Regions from separate parts of the Streptomyces sichuanensis genome, predicted to be linked through region 1. Evidence: riboswitches for the same ligand, from Rfam matches in the RefSeq annotation. Region 1 holds a riboswitch; the other holds the start of a gene.
What was found. A riboswitch is a leader RNA that binds a small molecule or an ion and turns the genes downstream of it on or off. The one in region 1 is predicted to bind glycine.
Positions count from the first base shown of each region.

Region 1 (5,302 bases):
GGCGACGGGGAAGGACATGGTCGGCGCGTGGAAGCCGTAGTCGATCAGGCGCTTGGCGACGTCGTCGACGCTCACCCCGGTCGCCTTGGTCAGCGGCCGCAGGTCCACGATGCACTCGTGGGCGACCAGGCCGTTGGGGCCGGTGTAGAGCACCGGGTAGTGCGGCTCCAGGCGCTTGGCGATGTAGTTGGCGCCGAGGACGGCGACCTGGGTGGCGCGCTTGAGGCCCTCGCCACCCATCAGGCGCACGTAGGCCCAGGAGATCGGCAGGATGCCGGCGGAGCCCCACGGCGCGGCCGAGATCGGCCCGACGCCCGTGGCCGGCCCGGCGGTGGGCTGCAGCGGGTGGTTGGGCAGGTACGGGGCGAGGTGGGCGCGGACGGCGACCGGGCCGACGCCGGGGCCACCGCCGCCGTGCGGGATGCAGAAGGTCTTGTGCAGGTTCAGGTGCGAGACGTCGCCGCCGAAGTGGCCCGGCTTGGCCACGCCCACCAGCGCGTTGAGGTTCGCGCCGTCGACGTAGACCTGACCGCCGGCCTCGTGGACGGCCGCGCAGATGTCGGCGACGTGCTCCTCGAAGACGCCGTGCGTCGACGGGTAGGTGATCATCAGCACGGACAGCTCGTCGCGGTACTGCTCGATCTTGGCGCGCAGGTCGTCGGCGTCGACCTCGCCGTCGTCCGCGGTCTTGACCACGACGACCTTCATGCCGGCCATCACGGCGCTGGCGGCGTTGGTGCCGTGCGCGGAGGACGGGATGAGGCAGACGGTGCGCTGGTCGTCGCCGTTGGCGCGGTGGTAGGCGCGGACGGCCAGCAGGCCCGCGAGCTCGCCCTGCGAGCCGGCGTTCGGCTGGAGGGAGACCTTGTCGTACCCGGTGACCTCGGCGAGGCGCTCCTCCAGCTCCGTGATGAGCGTGCGGTAGCCCGCGGCCTGCTCGACCGGCGCGAAGGGGTGCAGCGCGCCGAACTCGGGCCAGGTGACCGGCTCCATCTCGGTGGTGGCGTTGAGCTTCATGGTGCAGGAGCCGAGGGGGATCATGCCGCGGTCCAGCGCGTAGTCCCGGTCGGCGAGGCGGCGCAGGTAGCGCAGCATGGCGGTCTCGGAGCGGTGCTGGTGGAAGACCGGGTGCGTGAGGTACTCGCCGGAGCGCAGCAGGCCCTCGGGGAGGGCGTCCTCGACCACCGCGTCGAGCGCCTCGATGTCGGCCTCGGCGCCGAAGGCCGACCACACCGACGCCACCTGGGCCCGGGTGGTGGTCTCGTCGCAGGCGATGCCGACGTGGTCGGCGTCGGTCAGCCGCAGGTTGACGCCCAGCTCGCGGGCGGCGGCGACGACCTCGGCGGCGCGGCCGGGGACGCGCGCGGTGAGGGTGTCGAAGTACGCGCCGTGGACGATCTCGACTCCGGCGCCGCGCAGGCCCTCGGCGAGGAGGGTGGCGTAGCGGTGGGTGCGGCGGGCGATCGCGGCGAGGCCCTCGGGGCCGTGGTAGACGGCGTACATGCCGGCCATGACGGCGAGGAGCACCTGCGCGGTGCAGATGTTGCTGGTGGCCTTCTCGCGGCGGATGTGCTGCTCGCGGGTCTGCAGGGCGAGGCGGTACGCCTTGTTGCCGTCGGCGTCGACGGAGACGCCGACGAGGCGGCCGGGGAGGCTGCGGGCGTACTGGTCGCGGACGGCCATGTAGCCGGCGTGCGGGCCGCCGAAGCCCATGGGGACGCCGAAGCGCTGGCTGGTGCCGACGGCGATGTCGGCGCCGAGCTCGCCGGGCGGGGTGAGCAGCGTCAGGGCGAGCAGGTCGGCGGCGACGGTGACGATCGCGCCGAGGCCGTGGGCCTGCTCGATGACCGGGCGCAGGTCACGCACGGCGCCGGAGGCGCCGGGGTACTGCAGCAGGACGCCGAAGACGCCGCGCTCGGCGATGTCGGCGGGGATGCCCGCGGAGAGGTCGGCGACGACGACCTCGACGCCGGTGGGCTCGGCCCGCGTCTGTATGACGGCTACCGTCTGCGGCAGGGCGTCGGCGTCGACGAGGAAGACGCCGTTCTTGACCTTGCCGACGCGGCGGGAGAGCGACATCGCCTCGGCCGCCGCGGTGCCCTCGTCGAGGAGGGAGGCGCCGGAGGTCGGCAGTCCGGTCAGCTCGGCGACGACGGTCTGGAAGTTGAGGAGCGCCTCCAGCCGGCCCTGGGAGATCTCGGGCTGGTACGGCGTGTAGGCCGTGTACCAGGCGGGGTTCTCCATGACGTTGCGCAGGATCACCGGCGGGGTGAACGTGCCGTGGTAGCCGAGGCCGATCATGGGGGCGAGGACCTGGTTGCGGTCTGCGAGGGTGCGCAGCTCGGCGAGGACCTCGGCCTCGGTGCGGGCGTCGGGCAGGGCCAGGGCCTCGGTGCTGCTGATCACGGCCGGCACGGCGGCGGCGGTGAGTTCGTCGAGCGAGCCGAAGCCGACCTGGGCGAGCATCTTCGCCTGGGCCTCGCCGTCGGGGCCGATGTGGCGGGCCTCGAAGGGCGTGCCACGTTCCAGGTCGGAAAGGGAGCTGCGGTGGGCTGACATCTGCGGGGGCCTCCTGGTCGTCACGACCTGCGAGGGGTACCACGGCGCGGGTACCCGGACGGCCTCCCCCTCTGTCATCTCAACCTGAGAGCTTCACCGGGCCACGCACTACGGCCCGGCTTTCACCGTCGGTGAGGAAGGGCTCGGCGTTCGTGCCTGACCGGGGCCCGCCCTGCTTTCCAGAGTGACCTCGCCTGTGCGGTACATGTGCCTGAGAGATTCCGGGGAGGATTTGCTCCTTCGGCGCCTCCCGCCAGGGCCCTGCGTCCGGTGTCCGGACTGGGTCTTGGTGGAGGACTCTCCCGCACGGGTCTGCGGCCAATCGCCAGCCTACCAGCGTGCCTTTCCGGGCGGATCTCCCGAGTGGCCGGTTCCCGGTTTGTGCACTTTCGTGGTTCCCGGGGCGGCTCGGGCGACCAGGACGACCCACGGGAGGAAACGTGCAGACCGACATCGATCCCCGGAGCCTGATCGGCCGCAAGGCCCTCGACCGCAACGGCATCAAGATCGGCACCGTGGACGAGGTGTACCTCGACGACGTGACCGGGGAACCGGAGTGGGCGGCCGTGCGCACCGGCCTCTTCGGCCGGGACGCCTTCGTGCCGCTGGAGCCGAGCCGCGTGGAGGACGACGTGCTGCGCATCCCCTACGAGCGGTCGTTGATCCGGCAGGCGCCGGGCTTCGGGGTGGGCCGGCACCTCTCGCCCGAGCAGGAGATGCAGCTCTACCACCACTACGGGCTCGCCCTCCCGGCACCGGACGCCACCGGCTCACCGCCGGGAACGCCCGCCCCGCCGTCGGCGAAGGAGCCCGGTAAGGCCGGGGGCTGAGCGGCTTCGTCGCGCACGAGCGGCAGGGGCTCGCCCGGGGTGAGGTCGGGGTCGTCGACGCTGAACGTGCGGACCCGGCCGGGCGCGGACCAGGGCTGCTCGAAGCGGACGGTGACCCGGCCGACGCCGCTGCCCTGGACCCAGCCCGCCCCGTACTCGGCGTGCAGGACGTCCGCCCCGGGCAGCCACCGCCGGGGCTGCCCGGCGGCGCCGGCCGGCTCCTGCGGCTCGGCGGCCTCCTGCAGCTCGCTCCCGGTGCCCTGTGCGGCCTCGCCGGCCGCCTGGGCGAAGAGGTCCTCCTGGGTGTAGTCGGCGAGGCCGGAGACACCCACGCCGAGCAGCCTCACGCCTGCGGTGGTGTCGACGCCGTCGAGCAGCCGGGCGGCCGCCTCGCGGACGACCGCCGGGTCGTCCGTGGGCCCGCGCAGCGTCTCGGAGCGGGTCAGCGTCGAGAAGTCGTAGCGCCGGACCTTGATGACGACCGTGCGCCCGGAGCGCCCGGCGCCGCGCAGCCGCTGGACGCACCGGTCGGCGAGGCGGGCGAGCTCCAGCTGGACGCGGGTGCGGTCGGTGACGTCCTCGGCGAAGGTGTCCTCGACCGAGACGGACTTGGCGTCGCGCTCGGCGACGACGGGGCGGTCGTCGTGGCCGGTGGCCAGCGCGTACAGGCCCGCGCCGTGGGCCCTGCCGAGCAGCCGCACCAGCTCGTCCTCGCCGGCGCCGGCCGTCTCCGCCACGGTGGTGATCCCGGCCCGGCGCAGGGTCTCGGCGGTGGCGGGGCCGACGCCGGGGATGGCGCGCACCGACATCGGGCCGAGCAGGTCCAGCTCGGTGCCGGGCTCGATGAGCAGGAGACCGTCGGGCTTGGCGCCCTCCGAAGCGATCTTGGCGAGCATCTTGGAGCCCGCCAGCCCCACCGAGGCCGTGAGCCCCGTGACCGCCGTGATGTCCCGCCGCAGCCGCTCCCCCACGGCCCTGACGGCCGCCGACGAGGGCTCGACGCCACCCGCTTCGAGGTCGACGAACGCCTCGTCGAGGCTCAGGGGCTCCACCAGCGGCGACAGCTGCCCCAGCAGCCCCATGACCACCTGGCTGATCTGCTGGTACAGGCTGAACCGGGGGGTGAGGTAGGCGGCGTTGGGGCACAGCCGCCGGGCCTGGGCGGTCGCCATGGCGGAGTGGACGCCGAAGACGCGCGCCTCGTACGAGGCCGTGGCCACGACGCCCCGCGGGCCGACCCCGCCGACCACCACGGGCTTCCCGCGCAGGCTGGGCTTGGCCGCCTGCTCCACCGAAGCGTAGAAGGCGTCCATGTCCAGATGCAGAATCGTCGGTGCACCTCTCACACGACAGATGCTGCCGCACACCACTGACAATCGCACTGACCAGCGATGGAGCGCCCCGCCCGGCGCGGTGCTGCCGGAGGGGGCGCGGGGTCAGCCGGCGCGGTTGCGGCGCCGCGCGAGCTCGTCGGCGGGGTTGTGGCCGATGAGCGTCTCACCGGTGTCCACGCGCTCGCCGTGCAGCTGCGCCAGGGCGCTCTCGACGTCGCGCCAGACGACGCCGACCGCGATCCCGAAGACGCCCTGTCCGCCCTGGAGGAGGTCGACGACCTCGTCGGGCGACGTGCACTCGTAGACCGTGGCGCCGTCGCTCATGAGCGTCATCTGCGCCAGGTCGGCCATGCCGCGCGTGCTCAGGTGCTGCACGGCCGTGCGGATGTTCTGCAGGGAGACCCCGGTGTCCAGCAGCCGCTTGACGATCTTCAGGACGACGACGTCCCGGAAGCTGTAGAGCCGCTGGCTGCCCGAGCCGTACGCGGGCCGGACGCTGGGCTCCACGAGGCCCGTGCGCGCCCAGTAGTCCAGCTGCCGGTAAGTGATGCCCGCCGCCGCGCATGCCGTCGGCCCCCG
Region 1 is NZ_JAIXMK010000026.1:84,480-89,781, forward strand. Features, by position in the region: gene gcvP (aminomethyl-transferring glycine dehydrogenase) at 1-2,559, opposite strand, end outside; glycine riboswitch at 2,749-2,874, opposite strand; gene LE181_RS11115 (PRC-barrel domain-containing protein) at 3,000-3,389, shown strand; gene LE181_RS11120 (DNA polymerase IV) at 3,293-4,735, opposite strand; gene LE181_RS11125 (MerR family transcriptional regulator) at 4,826-5,302, opposite strand, start outside.

Region 2 (5,302 bases), on a different contig from region 1:
GGTCGGGGCTGTCGTTGCCGCCGCCGGCCGGCAGCGGGATCCACAGGCTGCTGCGGCCGAGCACCTCCACGATGCGGGCGCCGGAGCCGGGCACGCCGACGGACGCGGCGAGCACCTCTTCGAGCTCGTTGACGGGCCACGCCGTGGCCGCACCGCCCCGGCCCGGGCCCCATCCGTATTCCTCGGCCACGTTCACCTGTCCCCATGCCGACCGATCACCACGCAACCCGCACCTTAACGGCTGGGTCCCCTCCCCGTCGGGGGCAGGTCCAGGGCATGTCCGATGGGCCGGCACAGACCCCACGACGCCTGGCACGGCACCTCGCCGCGTTGTCGCATCACCCGAGTACGCCCAGTACGCGGGAGATGCTCCGCCTTGCGATCCACCGCACCAGACGCCGCGGGGCCGGCACCGACCCATCGGACACGCCCTAGCCGAAGGCGATGGTGTGCAGGGCGTCGGCGGCGGGGCGGTCGAGGAGGGTGGCGGAGGCGGCGCCCGGGGGGACGCGGCCGGCGGCGGTGGCCGCCAGCAGGCGGGTCATCGCGCGGCGGTGGCGGGCGAAGGCGTGGCGGGAGACGGTGCGGCCCCGGGCGGCCTGGCCGGCGAGCGCGGTGTGCGGCTCGACGGCGAGCAGCAGCACGTGGACGGAGCCGCCGCGGCGCCGGGCGTCGTGCGCGAGCCAGGCGCGCACCCAGCCGTTCTCGCCGCAGTCGTGCACCACGACGCTGGCGTCCGAGCGCAGCGCGCGCCGCAGGGCGGCGTAGTGGGCCAGGCGCACGAGCGGGCGGTAGAGCGCGTAGGGCACCCAGGGCGGAGTGTGGCGTTCGATGCGGTCGCGGGAGTCCTGGGAGTCCACGCGGTGGACGGTGGTGCCTCTCCCGTCGGCCGCGGCGACGGCCCGCCGGATCAGCGTGGACTTGCCGCTGCCGGGCAGCCCGGAGACGACGAGCAGATCACCGAGCGGGTACCGCAGCTCGGTGCGGCCGGCCCCCCGCAGGTCCAGCACGCCGCTCCGCGGCCGGGCCGCGGCGGGCGCCGGCACTTCCCCCTGGACGTCCGTCGGCACCGTGATCGCCTTCCCTCCCCCGTCCGTCGACTGCCCCCTACCCACGGAATGCAAAGGAAAGGTAATCCAATTCATGGGGCGGTGGGCAGTCCGTCGCACGCTCGTACGTGCAATGATGTGCGCGCCAACGGCATGTCTATCAACTGCATACCGGCCGCTCGAATCCGCGCGGGAGAGTCCTGGTGCCTTCGGCACCGGGCGCCGAAGGAGCAAGTTCCTCCCTTGAATCTCTCAGGCCCCGTACCGCGCGGGTGAGGCAGATCTGAAAAGCGGGCACCGTTTCGTGCGGCGGCCCCACCCAAGGTGCAAGCCGGGAACCCCTGCGGGGTCTCCCGGTGAACCTCTCAGGTTCCGATGACAGATGGGGAGGCCGACCTCCGACTCGTGTCCGGGAGCCTGACCATGACCGAAGCCCCCCGCCATACCGCACTCGACGCCCTGCACCGCTCGCTGGGCGCGACCATGACCGACTTCGCGGGCTGGGACATGCCCCTGCGGTACGGGAGCGAGCGCGACGAACACGTCGCCGTGCGCACCCGTGCCGGTCTCTTCGACCTCTCCCACATGGGAGAGATCACCCTTACGGGCCCGCAGGCCGGGCAGGCCCTGGATCACGCCCTGGTGGGCAACCTCTCGGCGCTGGCCGTCGGCCGCGCCCGCTACACCATGATCTGCAACGCCGAGGGCGGCATCCTCGACGACCTGATCGTCTACCGCCTGGGCGAGCAGGAGTACATGGTCGTCGCCAACGCCTCCAACGCGCAGGTGGTGCTGGACGCGCTGACCGAGCGCGCCGCCGGCTTCGACACCGAGGTCCGCGACGACCGCGAGAACTACGCGCTGATCGCCGTGCAGGGCCCGGCCTCCCCCGCCATCCTGAAGTCCGTCACCGACGCGGACCTGGACGGCCTGAAGTACTACGCGGGCCTGCCGGGCACCGTCGCGGGCGTGCCCGCGCTGATCGCCCGCACCGGCTACACCGGCGAGGACGGCTTCGAGCTGTTCGTCGCCCCCGGCGACGCCGAGAAGCTGTGGCAGGCGCTGACCGAGGCGGGCGCGGACGCCGGCCTGGTGCCCTGTGGGCTCTCCTGCCGCGACACGCTGCGCCTGGAGGCGGGCATGCCGCTGTACGGGCACGAGCTGACGACCGCGACGACGCCGTTCGACGCGGGTCTGGGCCGGGTCGTGAAGTTCGACAAGGCCGGCGACTTCGTGGGCCGCGAGGCCCTGGCCGCCGCGGCCGAGCGCGCCGAGACGGCCCCGCCGCGCAAGCTGGTCGGCCTGATCGCCACCGGCCGCCGCGTGCCGCGCGCCGGCTACCCGGTCACCGTCGCCGGCGAGGTCGTCGGCGAGGTCACCTCGGGCGCCCCCTCCCCCACCCTCGGCAAGCCGATCGCGATCGCCTACGTCGACGCGGCGCACGCCGCACCGGGCACGGAGGGTGTATCGGTGGACATCCGCGGCAGCCACGAGCCGTACGAGGTCGTCGCCCTGCCCTTCTACAAGCGGGACCGCTGAGCGGATCGGGAAGATCCCTGAGACTCCCTCATCCCACCTGTCAAGACCCCTTGCACAAGCACTCACGCGCGTACAGGAGAATCTAGCCATGAGCAACCCCCAGCAGCTGCGTTACTCCAAGGAGCACGAGTGGCTGTCGGCCACCGACGCGGACGGCGTGGCGACCGTCGGCATCACCGAGTTCGCGGCCAACGCGCTCGGTGACGTCGTCTACGCCCAGCTCCCGGCCGTCGGTGACACGGTCACCGCGGGCGAGACCTGTGGTGAGCTGGAGTCGACCAAGTCGGTCAGCGACCTCTACGCCCCCGTCACGGGCGAGGTCGTCGAGGCCAACCAGGACGTCGTGGCCGACCCCTCGCTGGTGAATACCGCCCCCTTCGAGGGCGGCTGGCTGTTCAAGGTGAAGATCACGGACGAGCCGGCGGACCTGCTGACCGCCGACGAGTACACGGCCTTCTCCGCAGGCTGACCCCGCCCGTCCCCTCCCTGCCCAGGAAGAACTCATGTCGCTTCTCAACAGCTCCCTCCATGAGCTCGACCCCGACGTCGCCGCCGCTGTCGACGCCGAACTCCACCGCCAGCAGTCCACCCTCGAAATGATCGCGTCGGAGAACTTCGCTCCGGTCGCGGTCATGGAGGCCCAGGGCTCGGTCCTCACCAACAAGTACGCCGAGGGCTACCCGGGCCGCCGCTACTACGGCGGTTGCGAGCACGTCGACGTCGTCGAGCAGATCGCGATCGACCGCATCAAGGCGCTCTTCGGCGCCGAGCACGCCAACGTGCAGCCGCACTCCGGCGCGCAGGCCAATGCGGCCGCGATGTTCGCCCTGCTCAGCCCCGGCGACACCATCCTGGGTCTGAACCTCGCCCACGGCGGGCACCTGACCCACGGCATGAAGATCAACTTCTCCGGCAAGCTCTACAACGTGGTCGCGTACCACGTCGACGAGCAGACCAACCTGGTCGACATGGAGGAGGTCGAGCGCCTCGCCAAGGAGCACCGCCCGAAGCTGATCGTCGCCGGCTGGTCCGCCTACCCGCGCCAGCTGGACTTCGCGGCCTTCCGCCGGATCGCCGACGAGGTCGGCGCGTACCTGATGGTCGACATGGCCCACTTCGCGGGCCTCGTCGCCGCCGGGCTGCACCCCTCCCCGGTGCCGCACGCGCACGTCGTCACCACCACCACGCACAAGACCCTCGGCGGTCCGCGCGGCGGTGTGATCCTCTCCACGGCCGAGCTGGCCAAGAAGATCAACTCCGCGGTCTTCCCCGGTCAGCAGGGCGGCCCGCTGGAGCACGTGATCGCGGCCAAGGCCGTCAGCTTCAAGGTCGCGGCGAGCGAGGAGTTCAAGGAGCGCCAGCAGCGTACGCTGGAGGGCGCGAAGATCCTGGCCGAGCGCCTGGTGCAGGCCGACGTCGCCGAGGTGGGCGTCTCGGTCCTGTCCGGCGGCACGGACGTGCACCTGGTCCTGGTGGACCTGCGCAACTCCGAGCTGGACGGCCAGCAGGCCGAGGACCGCCTCCACGAGGTCGGGATCACGGTCAACCGCAACGCCATCCCGAACGACCCGCGCCCCCCGATGGTCACCTCGGGCCTGCGGATCGGCACCCCGGCGCTGGCGACGCGCGGCTTCCGCGCGGAGGACTTCCGTGAGGTCGCCGACATCATCGCCGAGGCCCTCAAGCCGGGCTTCGACGCCGAGGCGCTGCGCGGCCGCGTCACCGCCCTGGCGGCGAAGCACCCGCTGTACCCCGGCCTGAAGTAGGACCGCAGCGCGGGATTCACCGGCCGGTACGGGGCACCGGGCACACTCCTTGAGTGGGCCGGTGCCCCGCACCGCGACCGGGGTCCCGCGGGGCCGCGGCACCGGCTGCCGTGGCCCGCGTGAGATGGGCCACCGCGGCAAGCCCCCCGCATCGCGCACACTGAGAGGTGGGCGCGGTGCCCCGCACCACCTCGCGGGCGCCCTGCACCACCCCTCGTACCACCCCGTACCACCGACCCAGAGGAGCTGCCACCGTGGCCATCTCCGTATTCGATCTCTTCTCGATCGGCATAGGCCCGTCCAGCTCCCACACGGTCGGCCCCATGCGCGCCGCCCGCATGTTCGTGGGCCGCCTGAAGAAGGACGGCCTGCTGGCCCAGACCACCGCCGTGCGGGCGGAGCTCTTCGGCTCCCTCGGCGCCACCGGCCACGGCCACGGCACGCCCAAGGCCGTGCTGCTCGGCCTGGAGGGCCACTCGCCCCGGACCGTCGACGTGGAGACCGCCGACGACGAGGTCGAGCGCATCCGCACCAGCAAGCGGCTGCGGCTGCTCGGCGCCGAGATCGGCTCCGACCACGAGATCGACTTCGACGAGTCGTCCCAGCTGATCCTGCACCGCCGCCGGTCCCTGCCGTACCACGCGAACGGCATGACCCTCTTCGCCTACGACGAGAGCGGCGCCCCGCTGCTGGAGAAGACCTACTACTCGGTCGGCGGCGGCTTCGTCGTCGACGAGGACGCGGTGGGCGCGGACCGGATCGTCCTGGACGACACGGTGCTGAAGTACCCCTTCCGCACCGGTGACGAGCTGCTGCGCATGTCCCGCGAGTCCGGCCTGTCGATCTCCGCGATGATGATGGAGAACGAGAAGGCGTGGCGCACGGAGACGGAGATCCGTGAGGGCCTCCTGGAGATCTGGCGCGTGATGCAGGGCTGCGTGACCCGCG
Region 2 is NZ_JAIXMK010000061.1:47,828-53,129, forward strand. Features, by position in the region: gene LE181_RS18710 (enhanced serine sensitivity protein SseB) at 1-196, opposite strand, end outside; gene LE181_RS18715 (AAA family ATPase) at 432-1,145, opposite strand; glycine riboswitch at 1,230-1,326, shown strand; gene gcvT (glycine cleavage system aminomethyltransferase GcvT) at 1,473-2,588, shown strand; gene gcvH (glycine cleavage system protein GcvH) at 2,677-3,057, shown strand; gene glyA (serine hydroxymethyltransferase) at 3,092-4,354, shown strand; gene LE181_RS18735 (L-serine ammonia-lyase) at 4,609-5,302, shown strand, end outside.
Region 2: another riboswitch for glycine. It lies ahead of gcvT (glycine cleavage system aminomethyltransferase GcvT); the one in region 1 lies ahead of gcvP (aminomethyl-transferring glycine dehydrogenase).